2 regions of the Aeromonas simiae genome follow, and region 2 is predicted to be linked to the other one. Evidence: riboswitches for the same ligand, from Rfam matches in the RefSeq annotation. Region 2 holds a riboswitch; the other holds the start of a gene.

Region 1 (6,003 bases), 870 kb from region 2:
AAAAGGATCTGCCCCTTGCCGAGATCGAGGCACTGCTGGCGGCCCACAACGACTGGGTCAAGGTGATCCCTAACGAGCGCGACATCAGCGCCCGCGAGCTGACCCCGGCTGCCGTCACCGGCACCCTGACCATCCCGGTCGGCCGTCTGCGCAAGCTCAACATGGGGCCTGAGTACCTCTCGGCCTTCACCGTGGGTGACCAACTGCTGTGGGGCGCCGCCGAGCCGCTGCGTCGCATGCTCAATATCCTGCTCGATCGCGCTTGAGCCGCGTTGCCGTAAACGCAATACAGTAAAAAAGAGGGCCTAGGCCCTCTTTTTTTATGGGCTCAGCAGCACGCGCGCAGCCCTAGGGCAGCACATCGGGGCGGAAGGTCGCGCGCAGCTGCGGCAGCAAGGGGGTGGGGTCAAACCCGGCCTCTTCCCCCAGTACGGGGTGCAGCAGAGGTTGCGCGGCCGGCAGAGCGAGGTTGCCTGCCAGCAGCCGGCGCAGCGTCTGCCCCATCTGGTAGATCTGGCGCACGTCCCCAAATTGCTGCTGCACATCGAGTGAGTCATCTTGGCGGGTAAAGACCATCATGGGGATCTCGTAGCGCGCCGCCCGGCTTGGCTTGTCGCCGAGAATGCCGTCGCCTGCCGACATCAAAAACGGCTGGTGATCGCCAAACGCCAGCACCAGATAGCGTGAGTCGCTGGCATTGAGGTGCTCAAGCAGCCGCTGCAAGGAGGCCATGGCATCGACCACCCCGGTGTAGTAGGTGTTGAGGGTTTGCCGCTCCCTCTCTGGCAGGCCGGGGCAGGCCCCCTCGCGCTCGGCGCCCTGATAACGCGGCGCGTCGAACGGCCCGTGCCCCTGCATCGAGACCGCGTAGGCAAAGCGCGGCGACCCCGCTTGAACCGTGCTGATTAGCTGGCTTATCAGCGCGTCATCCGAGACATAGAGCCCCTTGTGCGCCATGGCGTTGAAGTGGGTGTCGAACCAACGGGTCTGATAGCCAAGGGCCGGAACGGCCTGATCGCGGCCCCAGAACCTCTCCGAGTAGGGATGCACGAACAGGGTCTGGTAGCCGTTGGCGCGGGCCGTGTGGGCCAGCCCAGGCACCGCTTGCTGCAAATAGTAGTAGGGTACTATGCCCTGTTTGAGCAGCCCGACCGGCAGCCCCGTGTTCATCTCGAACTCCGCCAGCACCGTCATTCCGCCCGTGGTGGGGGAGTGGATGGTCTTGCGCCACTCGCGCACCCCGGCAGGCAGGGTGAGGGTGGGCGCCTTGGCGCAGATCTTTCCCCGCCAGTCGAGCCAGAGCGACTCGTATTGCAGCACGATCACCTGATCCCACAGCGGCGCGACGGGTGCCAGGGTCGGCTCGCGGCTGGGTGAAAGGGCGCTCTTGTTGAGCGGGTAACGGAAGATGGAGCCGCGGCTCACCATGTCATCGACCAGATTGAACAGGTAGAGGCCGGGGCCGGAGCGGATGAGATCCCGGTGGTAGGTAACGCTGTCTTGAAAGTAGCGCACGTTGGGCCCCAGCAGTCGGTTGCCGGCCTGGGTGGCAAAGACGCACAGGGCGAAGAAGGCGAGGGTGGCGGCGGCGCTGCGCAGCAGCCAGCGCGACAGGGCAAAGCGCCAGCAACCGACAGCCAGCAGGGCGGCCAGTGCCCAGGGGGCCCAAGGGTGCTCCTCGCGCAGGATCTGCAACAGACCGAGCAGGTTGCCTAGATCATTGCCGCCAAGGGGCACGCCGTAGATGGCGATCTTGGTGAAGTTGGCCAGCAGCCCAACCCCCATCAGCAGGGTGAAGGTGAGCCCCATGTAGAGGTGAAAACCGGCCAGTGCACAGGCCCCCCAGCCGAGCACCATGGTGCCCCAGGAGAGGTAGTAGAGCTCGGCGCGAAAACCGGACCAGAGACTGAACTCGCCAACGCGAAAGAAGGCGACCCCGTAGAGCAGCAGGAAGGTGAGATTGCCCAGCAGCAGGCTGGCGGCCACCCGCGAGCGCAGGCGGCGACGGAACAGGGGCAGCAGGGCCCGCAGCAGCAGGGCGTTGAGCGCCACGATGAGCCCCAGCACCAGCAGCAGGTGGGGCAGGCCGATGTCACGGCTTGGCAGCATCCGCAGAAATTGCAGGCCCACCGGCGCCCCCTTGAGCTCGGGTTTGACCCACAGGGAGTACTCGCTGCCGGCCGCCTCGTCCGGCACCCGCATGGCGCTGTTGAAGCGGACGCGGCACCCCTGCGAGTCACAGCGCTGGCGCTTGCTGCCGTCGAGGGAGAGGCGCCCGGCCTCGCCGCCATCGTCGCGGCGCAGGATAAAGAGCAGGCGATCGTCGGCGGTGAGTGGCTCGGCCAGGCGCCAGCTGTGTTGCAACACCACGTACATGCCGCGGGCATCGCTCTTGTAGAGGGGGGAGACTTGCTCGAGGCGGGCCACTTGCAGCGCGCCACTGTGGAAGGTGATGGGCTCGAAGCGGCTCAGCCACTGATCGAGGCGCAGCCAAGGTAGCAATAGGGTAAAAAAGAGCAGACCCCACAGACAGTGGAGCAAGAGGCGGCGCCAGGCTGGCGACGCAGGGAGTGCAAATCCGGCAAGTCTCATGACGGCCCAATCCTTGAGCAAGAGCGCCGATGGTGCGGTCAACCCGCTGATGTTGTCAATTTAATGACCGTTAAATGAAGAGATGCTTAACAATTTGTGCGAAAGAATAAAAAGGCCCACCTGGAGCGGGCCTGAGGGCGTTAGCCGATGAGGGCCTGATGCAACTTGTTGAGGACGGCGGTGGCTTCGCTCTCGCCGACTAAGAAGCAGAGGTTATGGGCACTGGCGCCATAGCAGATCATGCGGATGTTGTGATCTTCCAGAGTGGCAAACACCTGGCTGCCGACTCCACTCATCTCGCTCATGCGGTTGCCGATGAGGGCGACCAGGGTCAGGCCGCTTTCCACCTTCACCTTGCACAGCTCGCCGAGCTCGGCCAGCACCTTGTCACTCAGGGTGGCCTCGCCATTGCTCTGACTGCCGGTGTGATCCAGGGTCAGCGAGACGCTGACTTCGGAGGTGGTGATGAGATCGACCGAGATGCGGTGACGCGCCAGAATGCCGAACACCTCGGCCAGGAAGCCGTAAGCGTGGAACATGTTGGGGCTGTGCAGGGTGACCAGCACCTGATTGCGGCGCAGTGCCACGGCGCGAAACAGCGGGGTGGCGTCGGTCTTGGCGCGGATCCAGGTGCCGCCGGCAGCCGGGTCCTTGCTCGAGCCGACGAACACTGGAATATCGCTGCGCACCGCCGGTTGCAAGGTGGAGGGGTGCAGTACCTTGGCGCCAAATGTCGCCATCTCAGCGGCTTCGGCGAAGCTGATCTCCGGGATGGGACGGGCATGTACCACCAGGCGGGGATCGGTGGTGTAGATGCCGGGGACATCGGTCCAGATCTCGATGCTGGTGGCGCCGAGCGCTTCACCAAGCAGGGCCGCGCTGTAGTCAGAGCCGCCGCGGCCCAGGGTGGTGGTGCGTCCCTGCGCATCGGCACCGATGAAGCCCTGGGTCACGATGATGCTGTCGCCGAGCAGCGGGCCAACCTGTTGTTGGCACTGGGCGCGGGTGGCATCAAGCTCCACGCTCGCCTTACCAAAGCGGCTGTCGGTGCGCATCAGTTGGCGCACGTCAATCCAGGTGGCGCGGGCTCCGCGCTGGGTCAGCAGCTCGGTGAAAAGGCGGGTCGACATCATCTCGCCGCAGGCGATCAGGCGATCGGCCAGCTCGGCATCGGTATGTAGGCAGGCCTGGCGAGACATGGCCTCGATCTCGGCCAGTTGGGCCAGAATAGCCTCCTGCACTGCCGGCGGATTGCCGAGGTCGTTGAGGATGGCAAACTGGATCTGCTGCAAGCGGGCCAACTGTTCGGCCCGTTCCTCGTCATTCAGTTCTCCCTGAGCGAGGGCGACCAGCAGGTTGGTGACGCCGGCACTGGCACTGAGCACCACCAGGCGGGTGGCGGGATTGCCGAGCACAATGTCGGCACAGTTGTTCATCGCGGTGGCGTCGGCCACGCTGGTGCCGCCGAACTTGGCAACGTTGAGAGCGGTCATGCAAAAACTCCTGTCTATTAATACAAAGCCGGTCCATCGGGCATAAGACAGGGGAAGCGGGAAAATGGCAGGAATAGGTGAACATCCCGGCCAGAAGCGCTCCACCTAGGGAGAGATGTCCCCCACCGATGACAGCCCGGGGGATTCAGCCCCCGCAGCCGACATGCCGACCACCGGGTGGTCTGGCACATCTCGGCGCTGCTCCCCCTCGCCCGAGTTCTACGGAGACCGGTCTCCTCGCTCGGGCTGCCTGGGCAGCGCTCCTCTTCTGGTACCACCTTGGGATGGTGGCTTGACTTAACAAATACCCCGCACGACATGAGCCTGTCAATCAATATGATTAAAAAGACAACTTCATGCGGATGTTTTTTTAAAATCAGATAGTTATGAAATCCGTTTCATCAGGATCTTGGAGCGGCGCTGCCAGTTGTAGAGGCGCTGCTTGGCCACCGGCAGGGCTTCCACCTCAACCGGTGAGAAACCGCGCTCCTGGAACCAGTGGACGGAGCGGGTGGTCAGCACGAACAGATGTTCGATGCCGAGCCGACGCGCCTGATCGGTGACCCGGTTGACCAGCATGTCGCCCCGGTTACCACTGCGGTAATCCGGATGAATGGCAACGCAGGCCATCTCGGCCATCGCCTCATCGGGGAAGCGATAGAGCGCGGCGCAGCCGATGATGAGGCCGTCACGGGCGATCACGGTGAAGTGATCGATCTCCATCTCCAGTTGCTCGCGCGAGCGGCGCACCAAGATCCCCTCTTCTTCCATCGGCCGGATCAGCTCGAGAATGCCGCCGATATCTTCGATGGTGGCAGCGCGCGCCCGCTCGGCGCTTTCACGCACGATCTGGGTGCCGAGCCCCTCACGGGTGAACAGCTCTTGCAGCATGGCGCCGTCGTTCATGAAGCTCACCAGATGAGAGCGCGGCACACCGCCACGGCAGGAGGCGATGGCCGCCCGCAGATAGCGCGCCGTGCTGGAGAGGTGATCCCCCTCCTGCTCGAGCTGGCTTAAGATCTCTTGCGCCTCTTCCGGAAACAGCTCTGAGATGGCTTCGCCTGCGCGATCGAGCACCCCTTGATGGGCACTGAAGCAGATCAGCTTGTCGGCCTTGATATCGACGGCGATGCGCTGGGCCACGTCTTCGGAGTTGAGGTTGAAGCTCTCGCCAGTGACTGAGCAGCCGATAGGGGAGATCAGCACCAGATGGTTCTGATCCAGCTGACGGCGAACCCCCTCCACATCGATGCGGCGAATGCGGCCGCTCAGGCAGTAGTCGACCCCCTCGTCGACCCCCAGCGGCTGGGCAGTGACGAAGTTGCCGCTCACCACGCTGATGCGGGCCCCTGCCATGGGGGTATTGGTGAGCCCCATCGATAGGCGCGAGGTGATTTCAAATTGCATACCACCGCACACCTGTTTGATGATGCCGAGGCTCTCTTCGTCGGTGACCCGGGTCTTCTTGTGATAGACAGGGGTGATGCCGTGGCGCGCCAAGGCGTCGTCGATCTGCGGACGGGCGCCGAATACCAGCACGAGGCGGATCCCCAGCGTCTGTAACAGGGCGATGTCATTGATGATATTGGTAAAATTGGGGTGACTGACCGCCTCACCCCCGAGCATTAGCACGAAGGTGCCGCCCCGGTGGAAATTCACATAGGGGGTGGATTGACGAAACGCGTCGACCAGCGCTGGATCCCGTTCACGCACAGCAGGTCCTTACAAAATATAAAGTCAATATAAGGGTCAATATATGAGAATAAATTCATAAATCAAGACTAAAAATCCATTTGTGAATGAATCACCTCCCGGCGTGGCGTTTCTCTTGCGTTGCCGAGGATGAGCGCGGGCGGTGACGGCGCGATGACATGGCCATGCAAGGCGCATGGTTGATTGGCAGTGATGACTCCCTTAT
Region 2 (6,003 bases):
TGGAGAACCCGACGCTGGCGGCGTTGCCACGGGTTGCGATTGCGCCCCGCCGCGGCCACTACCAAATTCGCAAGGCCCCCTTCAATGGGGCCCTTTCCACCCTGGAGGCGGGCTATCATCTGCTGTGCGAATGGGAGGGTGAGCCTGCACGTTATGCACCGCTCTGGCACCTGTTCGAGCGTTTCAATGCCCAGTGGCTCGCCTTCAGCCAAGCCAAACGAGGAGAATAAGATGGGAATTGCCGTCGTGGTATTCAGTGGTGGGCAGGACAGCACCACCTGTCTGGTGCAGGCATTGCAGCATTATGACGAGGTTCACGCCATCACCTTTGACTACGGCCAGCGCCATGTGGCCGAGATCGAGGTGGCCAAGGCATTGGCCGTGCGCCTCGGGGTCAAGGCCCACAAGGTGATGGATGTCTCCTTGCTCGGCGAACTGGCCCTCTCATCGCTCACCCGTGATGACATTCCGGTCAGTCGTGAGCTGCAAGACAATGGTCTGCCCAACACCTTCGTGCCGGGACGCAACATCCTGTTTTTGACCCTGGCCGCCATCTATGCCTACCAAGTTGGGGCCGAGGCGGTGATCACCGGGGTATGCGAGACCGATTTTTCCGGCTACCCGGATTGCCGCGATGAGTTCGTCAAGGCGCTCAACCACGCCGTGGCGCTGGGGATGGATCGGCCGGTGCGTTTCGAGACCCCGCTGATGTGGCTCGATAAGGCGGAGACCTGGGCCCTGGCCGACCGCTATGGCCACCTCGACACGGTGCGTCAGCACACACTCACCTGCTACAACGGTATCCAGGGGGACGGGTGTGGCGAGTGCCCGGCTTGCTTGTTGCGCGCCCGTGGCCTGAACGAATACCTAGAGCAGGGAGAGGCCGTCCGTGCCCGCCTTGCCACCAAGTTGGCGGCCGCCTGAGCCGTCCCTTCACTTTTTTCAGACAGACATTGATGATTCACTACCCGATCAACGAAATCTTCCAGACCATACAGGGGGAGGGGGTCAATACCGGCCTTCCCGCCATTTTTGTTCGCCTACAGGGCTGCCCGGTGGGGTGCCCCTGGTGCGATACCCGCCATACCTGGGTGGTCGATCCGGAGCGCCAAGTGGCGAGTCAGCAGGTGCTCGATCGCTCCAACGAGTCCGATGGCTGGAGCCCGATGAGCGCCCCTGAGGTGCTCGAGAGCTTCCGTCGCCTCGGTTACACGGCCCGGTTGGTGGTGATCACCGGTGGCGAGCCTTGCCTCTATGACTTGCGCGAACTCTCGACCCTGTTGCTGGGGGAGGGGTATGCGGTGCAAGTCGAGACCAGCGGCACCCACGAGGTACGGGTGCACGACGCCGCCTGGGTCACTGTCTCCCCCAAACTCGGTATGAAAGGGGGCTTTGCCGTACTGCCCCAGGCGCTGGCCCGGGCCAACGAGATCAAGCATCCGGTGGCCACTGAGCACCATATCGAGGAGCTCGACGAACTGCTGCATTTCGCCACGCTGCGTCCGGATGTGCAGATCGCCCTGCAACCCATCAGTCAGAAGCGGCGAGCCACCGAGCTGGCGATGAGGGTCTGTATCGAGCGCCATTGGCGGTTGTCTATTCAGACCCACAAGTATCTGGATATCGACTGATGGAGATGGATAGCCATATCCTGTTGCAACTCAATATGGCCATGCCCTATGGGAAATACCGTGGCCGGCGTCTGATTGAATTACCAGAGCCTTACCTGGTATGGATGGCACGGCAGGGATTTCCTGCCGGTAAATTGGGGCAGGCGCTGGCACTGGCCCACGAGATCAAAGTCAATGGACTGGAGCAGATGTTATTACCACTGCTCAATGGAAGAGCCCCATGAGAATATATACACGACAAGGTGACCAAGGTCAGACTCGTTTGGCCGATGGTTCCTGCTTGAGCAAAACCCATATTCGCGTCGAAAGTTATGGACTGGTGGATGAACTCAATTCCCAAATTGGTTTGCTAATTGCGAATCTGCCGGAAAATGCGACGGTTTTATCTCCCATGCTGCAATTAATTCAGCAAGAGATGTTCGATGTTGGGAGCGAATTGGCATTTCCTTGCGAGGCTCAGAATAGCGCCTTGTGGCAGGTATCGGAAATATGGACTCGGCGGCTGGAAGCGGAGATGGATCAATTTTCTGAGACGCTGCCCCCCCTGCGACAGTTCATTCTACCGGGCGGTTCACCGGCCGCGGCTCAGGCTCATGTGGTTCGTACTCTGACGCGGCGCTGCGAGCGGCAGCTGGTGCTGCTGAGTCAGCATGAGCCGCTCAATCCGGCCCTGCTGCCCTATATCAACCGCCTTAGCGACTGGTTTTTCGTGCTGGCCAGGGTGCTGCTGCAACGGGAAGGGAAAGCGGAGATCGTCTGGTGCAAGGCCAGCGAGCGCTAAAACAAAAAACCTCGCCATAAGGCGAGGTTTTTTCATGCAAAGGTACTCAGATGGCAAAATCTTCCAGTGATTTGCCCTCTTCATTAACGGCCTTAGCAATAGCAGAAGGCATGCGACCCTGGCCGGTCCAGGTTTTTTCTTGGCCGTTATCCATATAGCGGTATTTGGCCGGACGCGGTGCTCGTTTGCTACCTTTGGTTTTGCTAGGGGTGCTGGTCGTGGTGACCAGTTCACTCGGATCAATACCGGCTGCCTTCAGCATGTCGCTATATTCTTGCAGCTTGCGTTGATGTTCTTCGCGAGCGGCGCGTTCGGACGCTGCTTCCTGTTGGCGCTCTTCAATCACGCAGGTCAGTTTCTCCAAACCTTCTTGCAGTTGTTCCTGGGTCAATTCACGGCAGGCGGCGCGCAGGCTGCGAATATTTAAGAGAACCTTCAGAAAGTCGTTCATAGAGATACCACCTGATCTGTTATTGATAATAAGACTGACATATAGAGTGTCGTTTTGTAAAATTTAAACCGCCAGAATGTTTCTAGTCAAGTTAATAACTACCATCATGAAATATTTGAAATAGAAAGGGGAAATATTGAGTCGGTAGGGACGTGTTTAACCCTGAATTTGTGGAGTTATATGAGACACTTACGCTTTGGTGGTGTTTTACACTGCTTCTCGTTGTCTGGGTAGCAAATGCACAAGGGGTATCTTTATCGGTTGCGATTAATCGTCTGCTTGATAAAATGCCAACCGAATACCTTTAAGTAGAGGCGCGCTGCCTATGAGTATCCGAGCGGAGGGTGATGCCGTCGATGTTCGGGGAAAGGAGTCAGCGCCGAAGTGGCCAGGCCATCATACCGGGCTGCTGGTTCTGCATTTAAGAAGTGCAGGACTGCCATAGTCATCCACTATGGAGCGCTACCTGAAGGAGCTGAGGAGTATGCCCCCCACTGGGTCCTGTTTCTTTGATCCTACGGTAGATCTCCACCTTGTCTTTTTAGGTGTAAAGAGATCATGGACATCATTCATTTTGCGGACTCACCCTGGTCCGTGGTACCCCCGCTGCTGGCGGTCGCGCTGGCGATCACGACGCGCCGTGTGCTGCTCTCCCTTGGGGTCGGCATCCTGGCTGGCGGCCTGCTGCTCAATCATTTCTCCCCGCTCGACTCACTGCACTACCTGATGGGCACCGTGTTGAAGATCTTCTGGGTCGACGGCACCTTCAACCATGACAACATCAACATGATCCTGTTCATGTTCCTGCTCGGTGGGCTCATCAGCCTGATGACCGCCTCCGGGGCGACCCGCGCCTTTGCAGAATGGGCCGAGCGACGCGCCAAATCCCGTCAGGGAGCCAAGGCGCTGACCGGTCTGATGGTGTTTGCCTTCTTCATCGACGACTTCTTCCACAGTCTTTCGGTGGGGGCTATTTGCCGCCCGGTGACCGATCGCTTCCAGATCTCCCGCGCCAAGTTGGCCTATCTGCTCGACTCCACCGCGGCTCCGGTCTGCGTACTGATGCCGATTTCATCGTGGGGGGCCTACATCATCGCCCTGATTGGCGGCATCATGGCGGCCCACGGGGTCTCCGATGTGAGCCCCATCTCCGCCTTTGTGCAGATGGTGCCGATGAACCTCTATGCGGTCTTCACCCTCATCATGGTGCTGGTGGTGATTGCGTTTCAGCTCGACATCGGTGCGATGCGCCAGCATGAGCAGTGGGCCCTCGAGGGCAAGCTGTGGGATGAGTCTAAAGGCCGCCCCATCGGTCTGGACATGGAAGCGCCCAAGGATAGCCGTGGCAGCATGCTCGACATGGTGTTGCCGATCCTGACCCTGACCGCCGCCACCGTCTACTTCATGATTGACTCCGGCGCTGCCGTATTGGCCGAAAATGGTGAGCCGTTCAGCCTGCTCGGTTCGTTTGAGAACACCAATGTCGGCTCTTCCCTGGTCTATGGGGCCCTGTGCAGCCTGGCGGTCTCCATCGCGCTGGCCCTGCGCCTCAAGCTCGATGCCAAGACCTGGCTGCGTACTGCGCCGCAAGGGGTGATGGCAATGCTGCCGGCTATCAACATCTTGCTGTTTGCCTGGACCATCGGTGCCGTGGTGCGCGATGTGGAGACCGGTAAGTACTTAGCCAGCCTGGCCAACGGCAACCTGCCGATCGAGGTGCTGCCGGCCGTGGTGTTTGTGCTCTCCTGCGCCATGGCGTTTGCCACCGGTACCAGTTGGGGCACGTTCGGCATCATGCTGCCGCTGGCCGGTGACATGGCGGCCGCCAGCGACATCGCCCTGTTGCTGCCGATGTTGGCGGCGGTGCTGGCTGGCGCCGTGTTTGGCGACCATAGCTCGCCCATCTCCAGCACCAGCATCCTCTCCGCGACCGGGGCGGGCTGCCATCACATCGATCACGTGATGACTCAGTTGCCCTACGCCCTCTCGGTGGCCTTCGGGGCGGCGCTCGGTTACCTCGCCATGGGGCTGATGCACTCCGTGCTGGCCGGCTTCCTGATCAGTGCCCTGTGGTTTGTGCTGTTTTGCGTCTACCACATCCGGCGTAACCAGCCGGTGCTGGCGACCGCATAATGACGCGAGGGGGCCTTAAGGGCCCCCTCGCTTTTGTGATAGACTCCGCGGCTGAATTTTACTGGCGGGATCCCTGATGGCCTCTTTGCATTACAAATTTGCCGCGATGAACTCTGGCAAGTCGACCCAGCTTATCCAGGCTCACTTCAACTATCTCGAGCGCGGCATGCGCCCGCTGGCCATGACGCCAGCCATCGACGATCGCTTCGGAGTGGGGGTCATCTCGGCTCGGGTTGGCCTTGAACTGAAGGTGGAGGTGTTCAGTGAAAGCAGCGATCTGCTGGCGCTGATCCGTGAGCGCCATGCCCGCGAGCCCATCGATGTCTTCATCGTCGACGAGGCCCAGTTTCTTACCCGAGAGCAGGTCTACCAGCTGGCCAGCATCGTCGATGATCTCAACATTCCGGTCATCGCCTATGGCCTCAAGACTGACTTTCGCGCCGAGCTGTTTCCCGGCTCCTACCACCTGCTCTGCCTGGCCGACAAGGTCGAGGAGCTCAAGAGCATCTGCTGGTGTGGCAACAAGGCACACATGAACGCCAGGGTCAGTGAAGCCGGTGAGGTGATGCGCGACGGCGCTCAGGTCGAGATCGGTGGCAATGACCGTTATGTCTCCTTGTGTCGCAAGCACTATCTGGATGGCAAGGCCTATCTCGACTGACACCAAGGCTGAGGGGGGCGCCGTCGCGGTCGTTTATCATGGCGACGCCAGAAAATGGCAACTTCCCCCCTGAATCGGATTTGTTCGGTATCGACAATGCTTTACCATGATGCACTGTTCTTCTGCCAGCGTTATGAGTCCACCATGCGTCACCTGCTTTTTCTCTTCTCACTGACCCCTTTTCTCTATGCCTGCAGCAGTGAGCCGCAGCCGCCTGCGCCGCAGCAGCCACCCGCGGTGGTGAAGGGGGGCTTCTTGCTTGAGCCCTCCCATGTGCAGGGCACGCTCGGCGGCGACTTTGCTTTCAACCAGAATGCCAACCGCTTCATCGATAAGATGGTGCAAA

Evidence for each region. A riboswitch is a leader RNA that binds a small molecule or an ion and turns the genes downstream of it on or off. The one in region 2 is predicted to bind lysine.
Region 1: linked by a shared signal. The riboswitch ahead of lysC (lysine-sensitive aspartokinase 3) and the one ahead of FE240_RS10550 (Na+/H+ antiporter NhaC family protein) in region 2 are both predicted to bind lysine.

Annotation. Positions count from the first base shown of each region.
Region 1 is NZ_CP040449.1:1,362,532-1,368,534, forward strand. Features, by position in the region: gene asd (aspartate-semialdehyde dehydrogenase) at 1-266, shown strand, start outside; gene FE240_RS06440 (LTA synthase family protein) at 349-2,592, opposite strand; gene lysC (lysine-sensitive aspartokinase 3) at 2,733-4,085, opposite strand; lysine riboswitch at 4,172-4,361, opposite strand; gene argA (amino-acid N-acetyltransferase) at 4,470-5,798, opposite strand.
Region 2 is NZ_CP040449.1:2,230,507-2,236,509, reverse strand. Features, by position in the region: gene FE240_RS10580 (tRNA-uridine aminocarboxypropyltransferase) at 1-230, shown strand, start outside; gene queC (7-cyano-7-deazaguanine synthase QueC) at 232-924, shown strand; gene queE (7-carboxy-7-deazaguanine synthase QueE) at 960-1,631, shown strand; gene FE240_RS10565 (DUF3820 family protein) at 1,631-1,855, shown strand; gene FE240_RS10560 (cob(I)yrinic acid a,c-diamide adenosyltransferase) at 1,852-2,412, shown strand; gene FE240_RS10555 (H-NS family histone-like protein) at 2,459-2,863, opposite strand; lysine riboswitch at 3,165-3,336, shown strand; gene FE240_RS10550 (Na+/H+ antiporter NhaC family protein) at 3,422-4,996, shown strand; gene FE240_RS10545 (thymidine kinase) at 5,073-5,657, shown strand; gene mltB (lytic murein transglycosylase B) at 5,802-6,003, shown strand, end outside.